2 regions of the Bacillus sp. SRI_025 genome follow, and region 1 is predicted to be linked to the other one. Evidence: riboswitches for the same ligand, from Rfam matches in the RefSeq annotation. Region 1 holds a riboswitch; the other holds the start of a gene.
What was found. Region 1 has a riboswitch for S-adenosylmethionine ahead of metK (methionine adenosyltransferase). Riboswitches for the same ligand answer to the same signal wherever they lie in the genome.
Positions count from the first base shown of each region.

Region 2: linked by a shared signal. The riboswitch ahead of AC20OE_RS00870 (methionine ABC transporter ATP-binding protein) and the one ahead of metK (methionine adenosyltransferase) in region 1 are both predicted to bind S-adenosylmethionine.

Region 1 is NZ_JBYEGB010000002.1:27,020-34,442, reverse strand. Features, by position in the region: gene asnB (asparagine synthase (glutamine-hydrolyzing)) at 1-1,506, opposite strand, end outside; gene metK (methionine adenosyltransferase) at 1,655-2,857, opposite strand; SAM riboswitch class I at 3,053-3,187, opposite strand; gene pckA (phosphoenolpyruvate carboxykinase (ATP)) at 3,414-5,000, shown strand; gene AC20OE_RS05005 (DUF2584 domain-containing protein) at 5,042-5,284, opposite strand; gene AC20OE_RS05000 (alpha/beta hydrolase family protein) at 5,324-6,118, opposite strand; gene AC20OE_RS04995 (phytoene desaturase family protein) at 6,145-7,423, opposite strand, start outside.
Region 2 is NZ_JBYEGB010000001.1:153,739-161,161, forward strand. Features, by position in the region: gene sufD (Fe-S cluster assembly protein SufD) at 1-1,061, opposite strand, end outside; gene sufC (Fe-S cluster assembly ATPase SufC) at 1,080-1,865, opposite strand; gene AC20OE_RS00850 (YuzK family famiily protein) at 2,079-2,213, opposite strand; gene AC20OE_RS00855 (carboxymuconolactone decarboxylase family protein) at 2,429-2,797, opposite strand; gene metQ (methionine ABC transporter substrate-binding lipoprotein MetQ) at 3,104-3,925, opposite strand; gene AC20OE_RS00865 (methionine ABC transporter permease) at 3,940-4,608, opposite strand; gene AC20OE_RS00870 (methionine ABC transporter ATP-binding protein) at 4,601-5,626, opposite strand; SAM riboswitch class I at 5,781-5,889, opposite strand; gene AC20OE_RS00875 (SCP2 sterol-binding domain-containing protein) at 5,992-6,333, opposite strand; gene AC20OE_RS00880 (thioredoxin family protein) at 6,454-6,756, opposite strand; gene AC20OE_RS00885 (toprim domain-containing protein) at 6,769-7,113, opposite strand; gene AC20OE_RS00890 (YusG family protein) at 7,245-7,423, opposite strand, start outside.

The sequences.
Region 1 (7,423 bases):
ATCAAGGAATGGAACACGAAGCTCAAGAGAATTCGCCATTGTCATCTTATCTGCTTTCAATAAGATGTCACCGCGCATCCACGTATGAATATCAACATATTGCATTTTGTTAATATCACTGTAGCCTGCACTTTCCTCGAAGTATGTCTTCGTCACATCACGATATGTAATGTTCGGATCATACTGCTTTAAGAGATTTTTCTTTACTGGCTCTTCAAAGATTTTCGCATTACCGATATAACGCTCCTCTAATGGTGTACAGCCGCGGACGATAAAGCTTTTTCCTTTCATTCCTTCTGGCATTAAGCGCGCCAGACGAAGAAGAAGCTTTTTCAGCATAGATGGAACAGATTCAAATGGTTTAAGAGAAAGCGGCTCACGGTAAATATTATATCCACCGAACAGCTCGTCTGCTCCCTCACCAGAAAGAACAACCGTCACTTGTTTCTTCGCTTCCTTTGCCACGAAGTACAATGGAATCGCCGCCGGATCAGCTAAAGGATCATCTAAATGCCAAACAATTTTCGGAAGCTCATTCATATATTCCTCAGGAGAAATCACAGCGCTGAAGTTTTGTAAGCCCAGCTTATCAGCCGTTTCCTTCGCCACATCAACTTCACTAAAGCCATCCTGCTGGAAACCAACAGAAAACGTCTTCAACTCAGGATGAAATTCCTTTGCGACAGATACGATGAAAGAAGAATCGATACCACCTGATAGGAATGAACCAACAGGAACATCACTTCTCATGTGAATTTTCACAGAATCATAGATTGCATCGCGGACTTCTTCAATCAGCTTTTGTTCTTGTGTTTGTTCAGGCTTGAATTGAACTTTCCAGTAAGTCTTAAATTCAATCTCCTGTCCTGGGCGTAAAGTAAACTGATGACCAGGCTCTACTTTGTGCACCTTTTGATCAAGTGTATTTGGCTCAGGTACGAACTGGAATGACATGTATTGCTGTAAGGATGTCTCATCAAATAAAATGTTCTCGTTCACTGCCATCAAGCTTTTGCGTTCAGACGCAAAGTACACTTGCTCATCCATTTGTGTAAAATAAAGCGGTTTGATGCCAAAAGGATCTCTTGCGCCATATAATAATTGCGCTTCTTTATCCCAAATTAAAAATGCAAACATGCCGCGAAGCTTTGAAGCCGCTTCTTCTTTATAATGACGGTATGTGGCAAGAAGTACTTCCGTATCTGAATCTGTGCTGAATGAATAGCCTTTTTTCACAAGCTCTTCCTTCAGCTCCACATAGTTATAAATTTCTCCGTTGAAAATAATCCAGTACTTTTCATCTTCATAAGAAAGCGGCTGCTTTCCGTGCTCAACATCTATAATACTTAAACGTCTAAATCCAAATCCTACATGCTCATCATGAAAGTAACCCTCATCATCCGGACCGCGATGAACGATGAGACGATTCATTTGTTTAATTAGCTCTTCCTGTTCAGTAGTTTCGGACAATGGACGGTGATTAAATACACCAACAAACCCACACATATTATTGCCTCCACGTTATGTTATTTCTTAAAAGTAGACCTATAATTAGACAGTATTTTGTCCGATTTTGTTTCACATTTTTTCGCTTTTTACAGATTTTTTTTTAATCAAAAGGAAAACCGCTTAAAATAAGCGGTTTTCTATGTTGTTATTGTCCCAATGCTTCTTTACGAAGTGTTTCGGCTTTATCCGTTTTTTCCCACGGAAGATCTAAGTCGTGACGGCCGAAATGTCCGTATGCAGCTGTTTGTTTGTAGATCGGACGGCGCAGGTCAAGCATTTTAATAATGCCAGCTGGACGAAGATCAAAGTTTGCACGAACCACTTCAATTAATTTTTCTTCAGAAGCTTTTCCTGTTCCGAATGTATCAATTGAAATCGATACAGGCTGTGCAACACCAATTGCATAAGCAAGCTGTACTTCACAAGAATCTGCAAGGCCGGCAGCTACGATGTTTTTCGCTACGTAACGAGCAGCATATGCCGCAGAACGGTCAACCTTCGTTGCATCCTTACCTGAGAAAGCACCGCCGCCATGACGAGCATATCCGCCATACGTATCAACGATGATTTTACGTCCAGTTAAACCAGCATCCCCTTGAGGTCCACCGATCACGAAACGGCCAGTTGGGTTAATAAAGTATTTTGTCTGTTCATCAATCAGTTCACTTGGAACGACAGGGCTGATGACATGCTCTTTTAAGTCACTTTGGATTTGTTCAAGCGTCACTTCTGGTGCATGCTGCGTAGAAATAACCACTGTGTCAATACGAACTGGTTTGTTTTGCTCATCATATTCAACTGTGACTTGTGTTTTTCCGTCTGGACGAAGGTATGCAAGTGTCTCATTCTTACGTACTTCTGTTAAACGGCGAGATAATTTATGCGCTAGGGAAATCGGCAGCGGCATGAGCTCTTCGGTTTCGTTGTTGGCAAAACCAAACATCAATCCTTGGTCACCTGCACCAATCGCATCAATTTCTTCTTCAGTCATTGTTCCTTCACGTGCTTCAAGCGCTTTGTCTACACCTTGCGCAATATCAGCAGACTGTTCATCAATTGATGTAAGGACCGCACATGTTTCCGCATCAAAACCATATTTCGCACGTGTGTAGCCAATTTCCTTAATTGTGTCACGCACCGTCTTTGGAATATCGACATAAGTAGACGTTGTAATTTCACCGCTTACTAATACGAGACCGGTTGTAACAGAAGTTTCACAGGCAACACGTGCATTTGGATCTTTCTTTAAAATTTCATCCAAAATGCTGTCTGAAATTTGATCACAGATTTTATCCGGATGTCCTTCTGTCACTGATTCTGAAGTAAATAAACGACGATTTTGACTCATAATGGCTATTTCCTCCTGTACAAGACCACATCATCCCAAGATGAGGCCTCCAATATGATACGGAACTCGTTCCCTCTTATATTTAATAACGTTTATATTAGAGATGTTATTGGCAATTTGTTCATATGATATCCCAAAAATAAAAAAACCATTTCCTTCATTGCGAGGAAAGGGTCTGAGATCGCATGCCTTTCACTCTTATCGCTCAAGGTGTTCTTGTACCTTGCATCAGGTTAGCACCTTGGTTTCTCAGCATGTTCATGCCTTTTTCATAAGAAACCGGTTGCTGGGCTTCATCGGGCCTGTCCCTCCACCAACTCGGGATAAGAGTATCCGTTCAATAAGATATCTTATCTTAAACCCTTGCGTCATGTCAATGCTTCATAAGAATTATCTCCCTCTTTTTTCTCCTCACCATTAGCATCACCAAAAAGCATATTTTCATAGCAGAAATGAAAAAACACACACAAAAATTTTTAAATAGTATAGACTATTATTATTAATGTGTTATACTAATCGAAACAAACAAATTCAACGGTAAAGGAAGGGTTTTTTTATGAACTCAGTGGATTTAAAAGAAGATTTGCAGTCATTGCTCTCATTAGAAAATACGCACCAAAATTTATCTGTTCCGAAACTTGTTGAAAAGATTTTGGCACGTAATGAAGGCGTTTTAACATCAACAGGAGCTGTCCGCGCGACAACTGGAGCCTACACAGGACGTTCACCTAAAGATAAATTTATCGTCAAAGAAGAAAGCTCTGAGCATAAAATCGATTGGGGTCAAGTCAACCAGCCGATCTCCAAAGAAGCATTTGACCGTTTATATACAAAGGTTGTGTCATACTTAAAAGAACGTGATGAACTATTCGTCTTTGAAGGGTTTGCAGGCGCTGATGAAAGATATCGTATGCCGATTACAGTTGTAAACGAATTCGCATGGCACAATCTTTTTGCCAAGCAGCTATTTATCAGACCTGACGGGTCAACACCTTCTTCAAACGAAAAACCTTTCACCATCTTATCTGCACCGCACTTCAAAGCAGATCCTGCAACAGATGGCACAAACTCTGAAACGTTTATCATCGTTTCTTTTGAAAAACGCACGATTCTTATCGGTGGAACAGAATATGCAGGAGAAATGAAAAAGTCCATTTTCTCTGTGATGAACTACTTGCTTCCTGAGCAAGATATTTTATCCATGCACTGCTCAGCAAACGTAGGTCAAGAAGGCGATGTAGCCTTATTCTTTGGACTTTCAGGTACTGGGAAAACGACGCTTTCTGCAAGCGCAAGCCGCAAGCTGATCGGAGACGATGAACACGGCTGGTCTGGCACAGGGGTCTTTAATATCGAGGGCGGATGCTATGCGAAATGTGTGAACTTAAGTGAAGAAAAAGAACCACAGATCTACAAAGCGATCAGCTTCGGATCAGTTCTTGAAAACGTTGTGCTTGATGAAGAAACACGTGAAGCGGATTACGATGATACATTCTTTACTGAAAATACACGCGCTGCTTACCCAATCGAAATGATTGATAACATCGTGAAACCAAGTATCGCAGGACATCCATCTGCCATTGTCTTCTTAACAGCTGATGCGTTTGGCGTCTTACCTCCAATCAGCCGTTTAACAAAAGAACAGGCAATGTACCATTTCTTGAGCGGGTACACAAGTAAATTAGCTGGAACTGAGCGCGGTGTCACATCACCAGAAACGACATTCTCAACTTGCTTCGGTTCACCATTCCTCCCGCTTCCAGCTCACGTCTATGCTGAAATGCTCGGCAAAAAGATTGATGAGCACGGTGCTAAAGTATTCCTTGTGAATACAGGCTGGACTGGCGGAGGCTATGGTACAGGCAAACGAATGAATCTCGCTCATACAAGAGCAATGGTTCAGGCAGCAATCGAAGGTGACCTTGACAATGCTGAAATGATTACTGATGACATCTTCGGATTACACATCCCGCTTCATATTCCTGGTGTACCAGATGAAGTGCTTCAACCTGCTAAAACATGGGATGATCAAAAGGCTTATCAAGAAAAAGCACACTTCCTTGCCAATGAATTTAAAAAGAACTTCCAAAAATTCAGTCACGCGGCAAGTGACATTGAAGCCAAAGGCGGACCACTCGTATAACCAAATGAAAAAAGCTGAGGAGATTCAATCCCTCAGCTTTTTTAGTTTGTTGAATGCAATGACACAAGACGGTACGTCACCTTCGTGACATTGTCTGTCAGCTCCAGCTTTTCAACATGTGCTGTCCCAGTTTTTTCTCCGTCTTTCGTTTTGCGCACCTCAAGTGGAATATTTAACGGATAAATGCGGTATCCATCCTTCATGAGTTCAAATACATTTTCTTCAATTCTTGTCTCTTTTCCCTTTGTGACAATCATTGTATTAAATTCAACAGGCATTCCCATAATGAAAATCCCCCTACTTTCTATATTTCGTTATAATGCTTATTTTAACACATTTCCGCTTTTTCGGCTGTGCATCCATGTGGTCAGCCTTCTCACAATTTCTCGATTATGCTGCGGCGGGAAATAGTGGTTGTATCCATGGAAATACCACGTCTCCACAGACTTCCCGTGCTGGCGCAGTGCATCTTCTAACAAATATGCATGCTCAATCGAAACATTTTGGTCCTCTTCTCCGTGGATGATAAGGACAGGTGCTTCAATTTTATCCACATCATTTAAAGGGGTTCTGTTTTCATATGCCTCTGGCACCTTATGCGGCGGACCGCCAATCACACGTTTCATCATCCGTCTCATATCCACACGCTCTTCATAAGTCAGTTTCATGTCACTGACGCCTCCCCATGTGACAAAGGAAGCCGCCTCCTGTTTCATTTCTACAGCGGTCCAGATGCCCATAATACCGCCTCGCGAAAAACCAAAGATATGAATGCGATCCTTCTTCACTTTTTTGTGCTGCTTTAACAGCTGAAAGGCAGCAAAAGCATCTTTTCGATCTTCTCCGGCAAAATCTTCGTTCCCTTCGCCTCCTTGGTTTCCCCGGTAAAAGGGAGCAAAGACGACAAAACCCTGCGCGGCAAATTGCACAATCCGGCCAGGTCTGACCATCCCCACATTTTTAATGCCGCCTCGTAAGTACAAAAAGCCGTCGTAGAGACCTTCTCCGGCCGGCTCAGCGAGCAGCCCTTTCATCCGAAGTCCATCTGCCTCATAGGTCACTGTATATAAGTGAATATGCGGATGGGGCGACGGAAACCTTCTTTTTTCCACAATCACTCGATTTCTCTCCTTTTCATCTCTGTTTACGTCCATTGCTTCAGCATCGCTTCTGCGACAAGCTGGCCTGATTTTGTCACCATTGGCGTGCCGCCGCCTGGATGACTTGTTCCTCCAACAAACCAAAGTCCTTCAATGTCCTTTGACTGATTATTGATGCGAAAGAACGCCTGTTTGAACGAGTTTGAAGACATGCCATAAATGGCCCCACGATATGCCCCCGTTTTCTGCTGCAGATCGAGCGGAGTTTGAACCGCTTCATATTCGATCAGCTCATCCAAATCAAAAAGCCCTTTTTCCATTAATTTGTTTTTTACATGCTGACGATATGTCTCCTTTAGCATGTCCCAATCTTGCTCTTTTGTCACATAAGGTGCATTGGCCAGTACAAACAGGTTGCTTCTTCCCAGTCCTCCGCTTAAAGCTGGTTCTGAATGACCTGAATAGCATATGTAGAGCGTCGGGTCTTGAGGCAGTTGTTTTTTCTGAAAAATATCTTTGAATTCTTGCTCATAATCCTCAGGGAAAAACACAGTGTGATGAGCGAGCTGTTCATAGACTTTAGGTACACCTAATAAGAGAACAAAGCCCGACAACGACGGTTCAATACCAGCCAGTTTTTGATTTAAAAAACGAGGACGGTCTTTTTCATCTATAAGATGACGGTATACAGTCAGCGCATCTGCTCCTGCAATGACTTGATCTGCCTCATACATCTGCTGATCCGTCTCCACTCCTTTGATCCGCCGATCCTTCACATGAATCTTGTTCACTTGTTCATTGAGGTGAATCTGAACGCCTAATTCTTTTGCCAGTGTCTCAAATGCCTCAACTAAACGATATGTACCGCCTTGTATTCCATAAATCCCTTTCTCCCCTTCTAAATATGCCATCATGTTAAAAATAGCCGGCGCTTCGTAGGGAGAAGAGCCGATATAAGTGGCATACCGACCAAACATCGCCAATGTATGGGGATGACGGAAATATTGACGCAGCAGCCGCTGAACGGATGTGAACGGTTTGACAGCGAGAAGTGCTTTCATCAGCTTTAAATCCGCCTTATCCTTCCAGCTCAATAACAAACGATTTAAAAACTGCTCCTCTGCCTTTTGAAAAAGCGTCTTTGATTCCTGTAAAAATGCGCGGTATTGCTTCGCATCTTCAGGACTGAATGCAGCAATTTGTGATTCCATTTGCTCAATATTCGGCGTAAACTCGACCATATGGCCATCTGAAAAAATATTTTTGGTCAGTGGAGAAATCGGATAGAAGGTCACATAATCCTCCATCCGTCTATGGCAGGAT
Region 2 (7,423 bases), on a different contig from region 1:
ATGAGGACACGTGATTCCTGCTCTGCATTTGACTTTGTTGCGCCATGCTCGATTTTGCCAATTCCGTTAAAGATAGAGGATGCTTGATCCTTCATCACACCATGCTTCAAGATATACCCTTCAGAGTTTTTACCGAAGTGGATGATGCTTGTTGTAAAGTTTTCAGTTTGGTTTCCTCGACCGACAACAACTGATTTCGTATCACCAAATGTACCGTCGCCCATCAGTTTTGTGATGTTTTCAGATACGACGTCTCCATCATTCATCAGACCAAGCGCCCATTCGATTTTACTGTCACGGCCATTAGCCATGCCGCGTCTGTTCACATAGACTGTGACACCTTCTGCAAGGTTATCTACAGCACCGTATGTGACGCGGGCGTTTGCACCTGTGAACACTTCAGAAACGATATTGAAGATCGCTTCTTCCGGTTTTGCTGTACTGATGTAGTTTTCTACATATGTCACAGCACTATGATCGTCTGCTACGACGATGACATGGTTGAACAATGTCGTTTCGTCATTTTCATGAAGATAAACAGCTTGAATTGGTGCTTCAAGCTCAACGTTTTTCGGAACATAGAGGAAAGCTCCGCCATTGACTAAAGCAGCGTGTAAAGCTGTTAGTTTATGCTCATCCACTTTCACTGCATCTGTCATGAAGTATTGTTTCACTAAATCTCCATGCTCACGAATTGCTGTATGAAGATCCGTGAAGATCACACCTTTGTCTTTCGCTTCAGCTGAAAGAGACAAATAGGCCGGCGTTTGATCACGCTGAATGTAAACTGTCTTATCTGTGTCCTCTAAATCAATAAGAGATTTCACTTCTTCTGGAAGCTCTTCTAATGATCCAAATGGTGCACTTTCGACTGTATGCTGTTTGAAATTCGTTAAATTCCATTTTGAAATATTCGTTTTGTCAGGCTTTGGCATTGGGAGGTCTTCTGCTTTTTCAAGAGCCTGTAAGCGAAGGGAGCTCATCCATGCCGGTTCCTGATGCTTCTCGGAGAAGCTTTTGACATAATCTTGATCTACTGATAATTTCGTTTCTAATGTCATCAATAATCCTCCTAACGCTTACGCTTCTTGACCAACAGTTTCGTCTTCAATTCCTAACTCTTTTTTAATCCAATCATAGCCTTCTGCTTCTAGACGCTGTGCGAGTTCTGGTCCACCAGATTTCACGATACGACCTTGCATCATAACATGAACGTGATCTGGTGTGATGTAGTTCAGTAGACGCTGATAGTGAGTGATCATTAAGCAGCCGAAGCTTTCGCCGCGCATTTTGTTAATTCCTTTAGAAACAACTTTCAGGGCATCGATATCAAGACCAGAATCGATTTCGTCAAGGATGGCGATCTTTGGTTCAATCATCATTAATTGAAGAATTTCGTTGCGTTTTTTCTCCCCGCCTGAGAAACCTTCGTTTAAGTAGCGCTGTGCCATATCTGGATCCATTTCAAGGAACTCCATGTTTTCGTCCATTTTGCGGATGAATTTCATAAGAGAGATTTCATCGCCTTCTTCTCTGCGTGCGTTAATAGCAGAACGAAGGAAGTCAGCATTTGTAACACCGCTGATTTCAGATGGGTATTGCATCGCAAGGAAAAGACCAGCTTGAGCGCGCTCATCTACTTCCATTTCAAGGACATCTTCGCCATCAAGCAAGATGCTGCCTTTTGTTACTTCATATTTAGGGTGACCCATAATTGCAGCAGATAAAGTAGATTTACCTGTTCCGTTTGGTCCCATTACTGCGTGGAATTCTCCACCTTTTATCTCGAGGTTTACACCCTTTAAGATTTCTTTCCCTTCAATCTCAACGTGCAAGTCCTTAATTGTTAATGTCGAAGCAGTCATATATCGATACCTCCAAAATAATCATTATTCTCAATTTATTCTCATTCTAATTTTATAACAAATTAAAACTGAATACAACACATTCACGATAAGCGTGAGAGGATGCTCTCAAAATTCTAACAAAAAAAGCAGGTAGATAAAAGGATTTATGTCGAAAAGACTGTTTTCATAAAGAAAGGGCGGGAAACTGTTCTCCCCGCCCCTCAGCTATTATTAGCCTCTTATATTCATTTTTGCGAGCTGTCTTTTCTCATCTCGATAGGACTGCTCTCGTTTATATTCCACTTTCATCCTTAAGTCATGGTCTCTTTCGTACTCTGCATAGCTCATGCCATGAGCTTGATGCATGGCCTTTTCCATCTCGGCGGTATAATCCAATCCCAGTGTACTATGGTCCGAACAAATAATAAACCATTCCCTTCCTTGAGTATAGCTTTATTGTAGCAAACGTATGCGGCTTCACTCAAAAGGGATATGACGCTCTATGACGTCATATTTTCTCACACATTCGGTTGAGAAGTACTCAACTCCGTGATATGGAAAAATACCTTGTTTTCCTTCTTTTAATGCGTCTGTCCTCCAAATTCATCAATACATTGCTGAACGACAGTGATTCCTTGGCTTAGTGCTGCTCCGCCGCCAAAAGCTGCCGCCACGCTGACAACCTCCAGCAAATTCTCTTCTGTCGCCCCTTGATCGAGCGCTCCCTTTGTATGATAAATCATGCAGTATTCATCCTGCGCGTGAATACTGATGCCGAGGGCAATCATTTGTTTTTCCTTTTGCGTTAATGAATCGCTTTGAAAGCACTGCTCCGTAAATTCATTAAATTTCTTTCCAAACACCGGCATTTTCTTCTGGAATTCACCCATTGCGGTTTTATAATCAGTCAGTGATTGCTGCATGGATCCGCTCATATGCTGTTCATTCATTTTGATTCCATCCCTTCAGGTCATTTGTACGTTTTTATTATGAGCGAGATTTGAAAAAATACACAAAAAACCTCGCTTTGAAAGAAGCGAGGTTGCAGATTGTTGACAAAGGGCTAAAATGATCTTTATTTTAGCCCTTTGTCTTCCTTTCAGCGTGATAGAAAACCTTTGCATTCTAGGAAGGGCGAGTACCGGAGCAGAGCGAATTTGACATTCGTGAGCACCGGAGCGCAGAACTGACAAAGAATGCGAGGGTTTGTCTACATGCTGAAACCTCGCTTTGAAAGAAGCGAGGTTGAAATGTTGTTATTCAGATACAGGCAATACTGCACCGTCATATTTTTTGTCGATGAATTCTTTGATTTTATCAGAGTGAAGAACTTCCATTAATGCCTTGATCTTATCTGATTTTTCGTCACCTTTGCGAACCGCAACGATGTTTGCATATGGGTTGTTCTTTGTTTGCTCAAGTTCGATTGAATCTTTTTTCGGATTCAATTTATTTTGGATCGCATAGTTGACGTTGATAAATACAGCATCGCCTTCACTGTTTTCATAAGCTTTCGCAGTTAATTCAGGCGCGATTTTTTTGAATTTTAGGTTCTTTGGGTTTTCTTTAATGTTCTTTACTGTTGCGTTGATTGTATCAACCTTTGGATCAAGTTTGATGACACCAGCATTTTGCAGAAGGGCAAGCATACGGCCTTGTTCAGCTACGTTGTTTGTCATGATGATTGTTCCGCCGTTTGGAATATCTTTTACTGATTTGTATTTCTTAGAGTAGATACCGAAAGGCTCAAGGTGAACCGCACCAGCACTCACTAGGTTATAATCTTTGTTTGATTTATTTTCTTCGTTTAAGTAAGGGATATGTTGGAAAAAGTTCGCATCCACTTCTTTTTCAGCTAACGCTTTGTTGTACATTTTATAATCGCTAAGTACTTTCACTTTTAAATCGTAGCCTTTTTCTTTTAGAAGTGGTTTTGCTTCTTCAAGAATTTCGGCATGCGGCGTTTTTGATGCGGCAACCGTAATGGTTTTGCTTTCACTTGCGTTATTAGATGAACCGCACGCAGCTAAAATACCTGCAAATGCTAGAAATAGTGCACTTAAAATCAATTTCTTCATGAATAAATCCTCCCTTAACGTTTATCAATTTTATTTGTAATCAAATCACCGATTATTTGAATAATAAAGACGATGATGAGAATAAACACAGTGGCTACAAGTGTGACATCTGTATTACCAGATTGGTACCCTTCCACATAGGCGAGGTCACCAAGTCCGCCTGCTCCAATTGCACCTGCAATCGCAGTAGAGCCAATTAGAGCAATCGCTGTTACGGTAATACCTGAAATAAGGGCTGGCAATGATTCTGGCAGCAATACTTTGAAAATGATTGTCGATGTTTTTGCTCCCATTGATCGTGCTGCTTCAATGACTCCTTTGTCTACCTCACGCAGTGCAATTTCGACAAGACGTGCATAGAATGGAGCTGACCCTATGACAAGGGCAGGGAGTGCTGCATTTGGACCAAGAATCGTGCCCATAATGAGTTTTGTAAATCCTAATAATAGAATGATTAGAATGATAAAAGGAATCGATCTGAAAATATTGACGACTGCCCCAATGACGGTGTTAATCGGTTTATTTTCCCAAAGACCGCCTTTTCCTGTAAGGAAGAGCAGGAGCCCTAGGATAATCCCGATGACAAAGGCAAATGCCAATGAAATCAGTGTCATATAAACTGTTTCTCCTGTTGCACTCCAGATGACGTCTAAATCAACGTTCGGAAACCATTTCTCAAACATATGTCATCACCTCGATTTCAACCTGTTTGCTTTGGATATAGGCGATGGCTTTTTCTACCTCGGTCTCTTCTCCATTAATGTGGATAAAGAGTGTTCCAAACGCGCCTTCCTGCGTTTGAGAAATCTTCCCTTGAAGGATGTTCACATCGACATGAAACGATCGAATGATTTCTGTGATCAGTGGCTGCTCGGCAGAATCACCGATAAAGGACAACCGTACGACCTGACCTTCTTTTACTCGCTCTAGGACGTGCTCGATTGTTTCTTTCGCTTCCTCTGGTTCCGCAAGCTGTTTCACAAATCGCTTCGTCATTTCTTCCTTCGGCTGTCTGAAGACGCGCAATACTTCGCCTTCTTCGACAATACGTCCATTTTCCATGACTGCGACGCGATGACAAATTTTGCGAATGACGTGCATTTCATGTGTAATGAGCACAATCGTGAGCCCTAACCGTTTATTGATATCGGCCAAAAGCTCAAGGATTGAATCGGTCGTTTGCGGATCTAGCGCAGATGTCGCTTCGTCACATAGAAGAACCTTTGGATCATTCGCTAATGCTCTCGCAATGCCGACACGCTGTTTTTGCCCGCCGCTCAGCTGAGACGGGTATGCATTTTCTTTTCCTTCTAAACCGACCAATTTAATCAGTTCATTCGCACGTTCTCTCCGTTTCGATGTCGGTACACCTGCGATCTCAAGCGGGAACATAATGTTTTGTCTCACCGTTCTTGACCAAAGTAAATTAAAGTGCTGGAAGATCATGCTGATTTCTTGTCTTGCTTTCCGAAGTTTCGCATTCGATACTTCATTGATCCGGTTGCCTGCCACTTCAACAATTCCTTCTGTTGGCAGCTCCAGACCGTTTAATAGGCGAATAAGCGAGCTTTTTCCTGCACCGCTATACCCGATAATTCCGAATATTTCACCTTTATCAATATCCAAGTTGACGTCTTTCACGGCATCAACATTTCCGCTTTTTGAATGATACGTTTTTGATACATTCTGTAAATGAATCACAGTCTGATCACCTGCTTTCTTGCTGAATCTATAGGTTTCCATCACATACGTTATTTATTCTTCTTTCTGTCATGACTCTAGCCTGACGTCAGGTCAGTAAAAAAGACCTAACTGCAACGCAAGCAGAAAGGCCTTTTATGTCAATTACGCCTTTCTCTCATCTTTCAAAGCGCTGCGGCTTTGAGTGAATTGGCACCAATTTCAGCTATGCTGACGGTTGCCGGGTTTCATAGGGCACGTCCCTCCACCTCTCTTAATAAGAGAAAATATGTTGTTTTATGTGATGTTCATGTTTTTACTAACGTAGAATATCATGCTATCTGAGATATGTCAACGCTGTAAATCGCTAATTTCCAAGTAAACAACTACGTTATCATTTTTCGAAAAAAACCGTTCGTCAGCCAAAGCACTGCCTCTAGTCTAAGGAGCGCACGGAATGACCCTTTGACTTTGACTTGTCCTCTGCTGATTAACTGCTGTAAGGACATATCTCCATCTAATAATTGTAGAATCTCTTTCCTCTCACCATAAAAGATGAGATCCGATAACTCAATTGCAGGTAGTTTCTTCACTTCACCACGTTCATCCACAATCAATGTACAAGAGTCAGTTTCCGCCTCAAATGTAATCTTCAAGGATGATGATGAGAGCAGCGGTTTTAATAATAAACGCTGCCCTGTGTTACCATGGGCTTTCACATTTTCCACATGTATAACCTCCCTGTCATTTGGTTATACATAACATTTCTCTACAAACATCTTCTTGTCCTTTATAAATAACTCGACAAATTTTCAAATGAATTTCTTGAAATATGACAAAAAACCGCTTTATTTAGCGGTTTCAATCATTTCATGAAGATATGGAACTGAGTGAAAGGCATAGCCTTTTTGCACCAATTCTCCTTTTTTAAAAAGTAGAAAGCAAGGAACACTCTCGATCTCAAATGCTTTTGCAAAGCCTGGTGAGTAGTTTAAATTGTTTTCGTAAAATGGTACATCCGGCTGCATGGCGTCTACGACTGCCAGCATTTTCTTTGCCAGCTGGCATGTTCCACAAAACGGTGTATATAAGTATAAAAGAAATAAATCGTCCTCTATCTCTTTGAATTCGTGTTCTTCAATCTCTTTCATATACGTCCACCCTCATAAATATTTCGAATGAACATCAATGTTTGCAGCTAATAGGATAGATGCAATGTGGGCTGACGGTGAAGCGGCCACTTCGCGGTACGTTCTGTCGACAAAAAGATGAAGTGCTTCAGGGAATTCTTTTCGAAATTGCTTCCGCAGTTTGTCGCCTGCATCGTCACTGTCTGCTAGTATGTAAACGTCTTTCCCCACTAAATCGTCCACAAGCTGGTCCAGCTTCGATGTACTGATCGTGCCATTGGTGCAAATGATGGTAACAGGTTCACTTATGACTTCTTTCAGCTTTTGTTTATCTGTTTTACCTTCTACAATGATGACCTTTTCTATCTCGACATTCATCACGATCACCCGGCCCTTTTGACGTTGATTCACTTCTTCCTTAGATTACAATCTTTCATCCAGGTTGTAAAGATTGGGCGCCTCGTCATCAAAAAGACTGCAGTTTTTGTTCACTGCAGTCTCCTCTGTGATTAGCACCACCCATTTTCATCGTCACAGTCTACATATTTTTCTGTCCCATCGGTCAACGTATCCGTTAGACGATAAAAACGATTTTGATCATAGGAATATCCCGATTTCAGCTCATATTGGTTTTCACTAATCATTGTGCCAATCTCTTCATTTTGATGATAAAGCACCATGCCGCTTT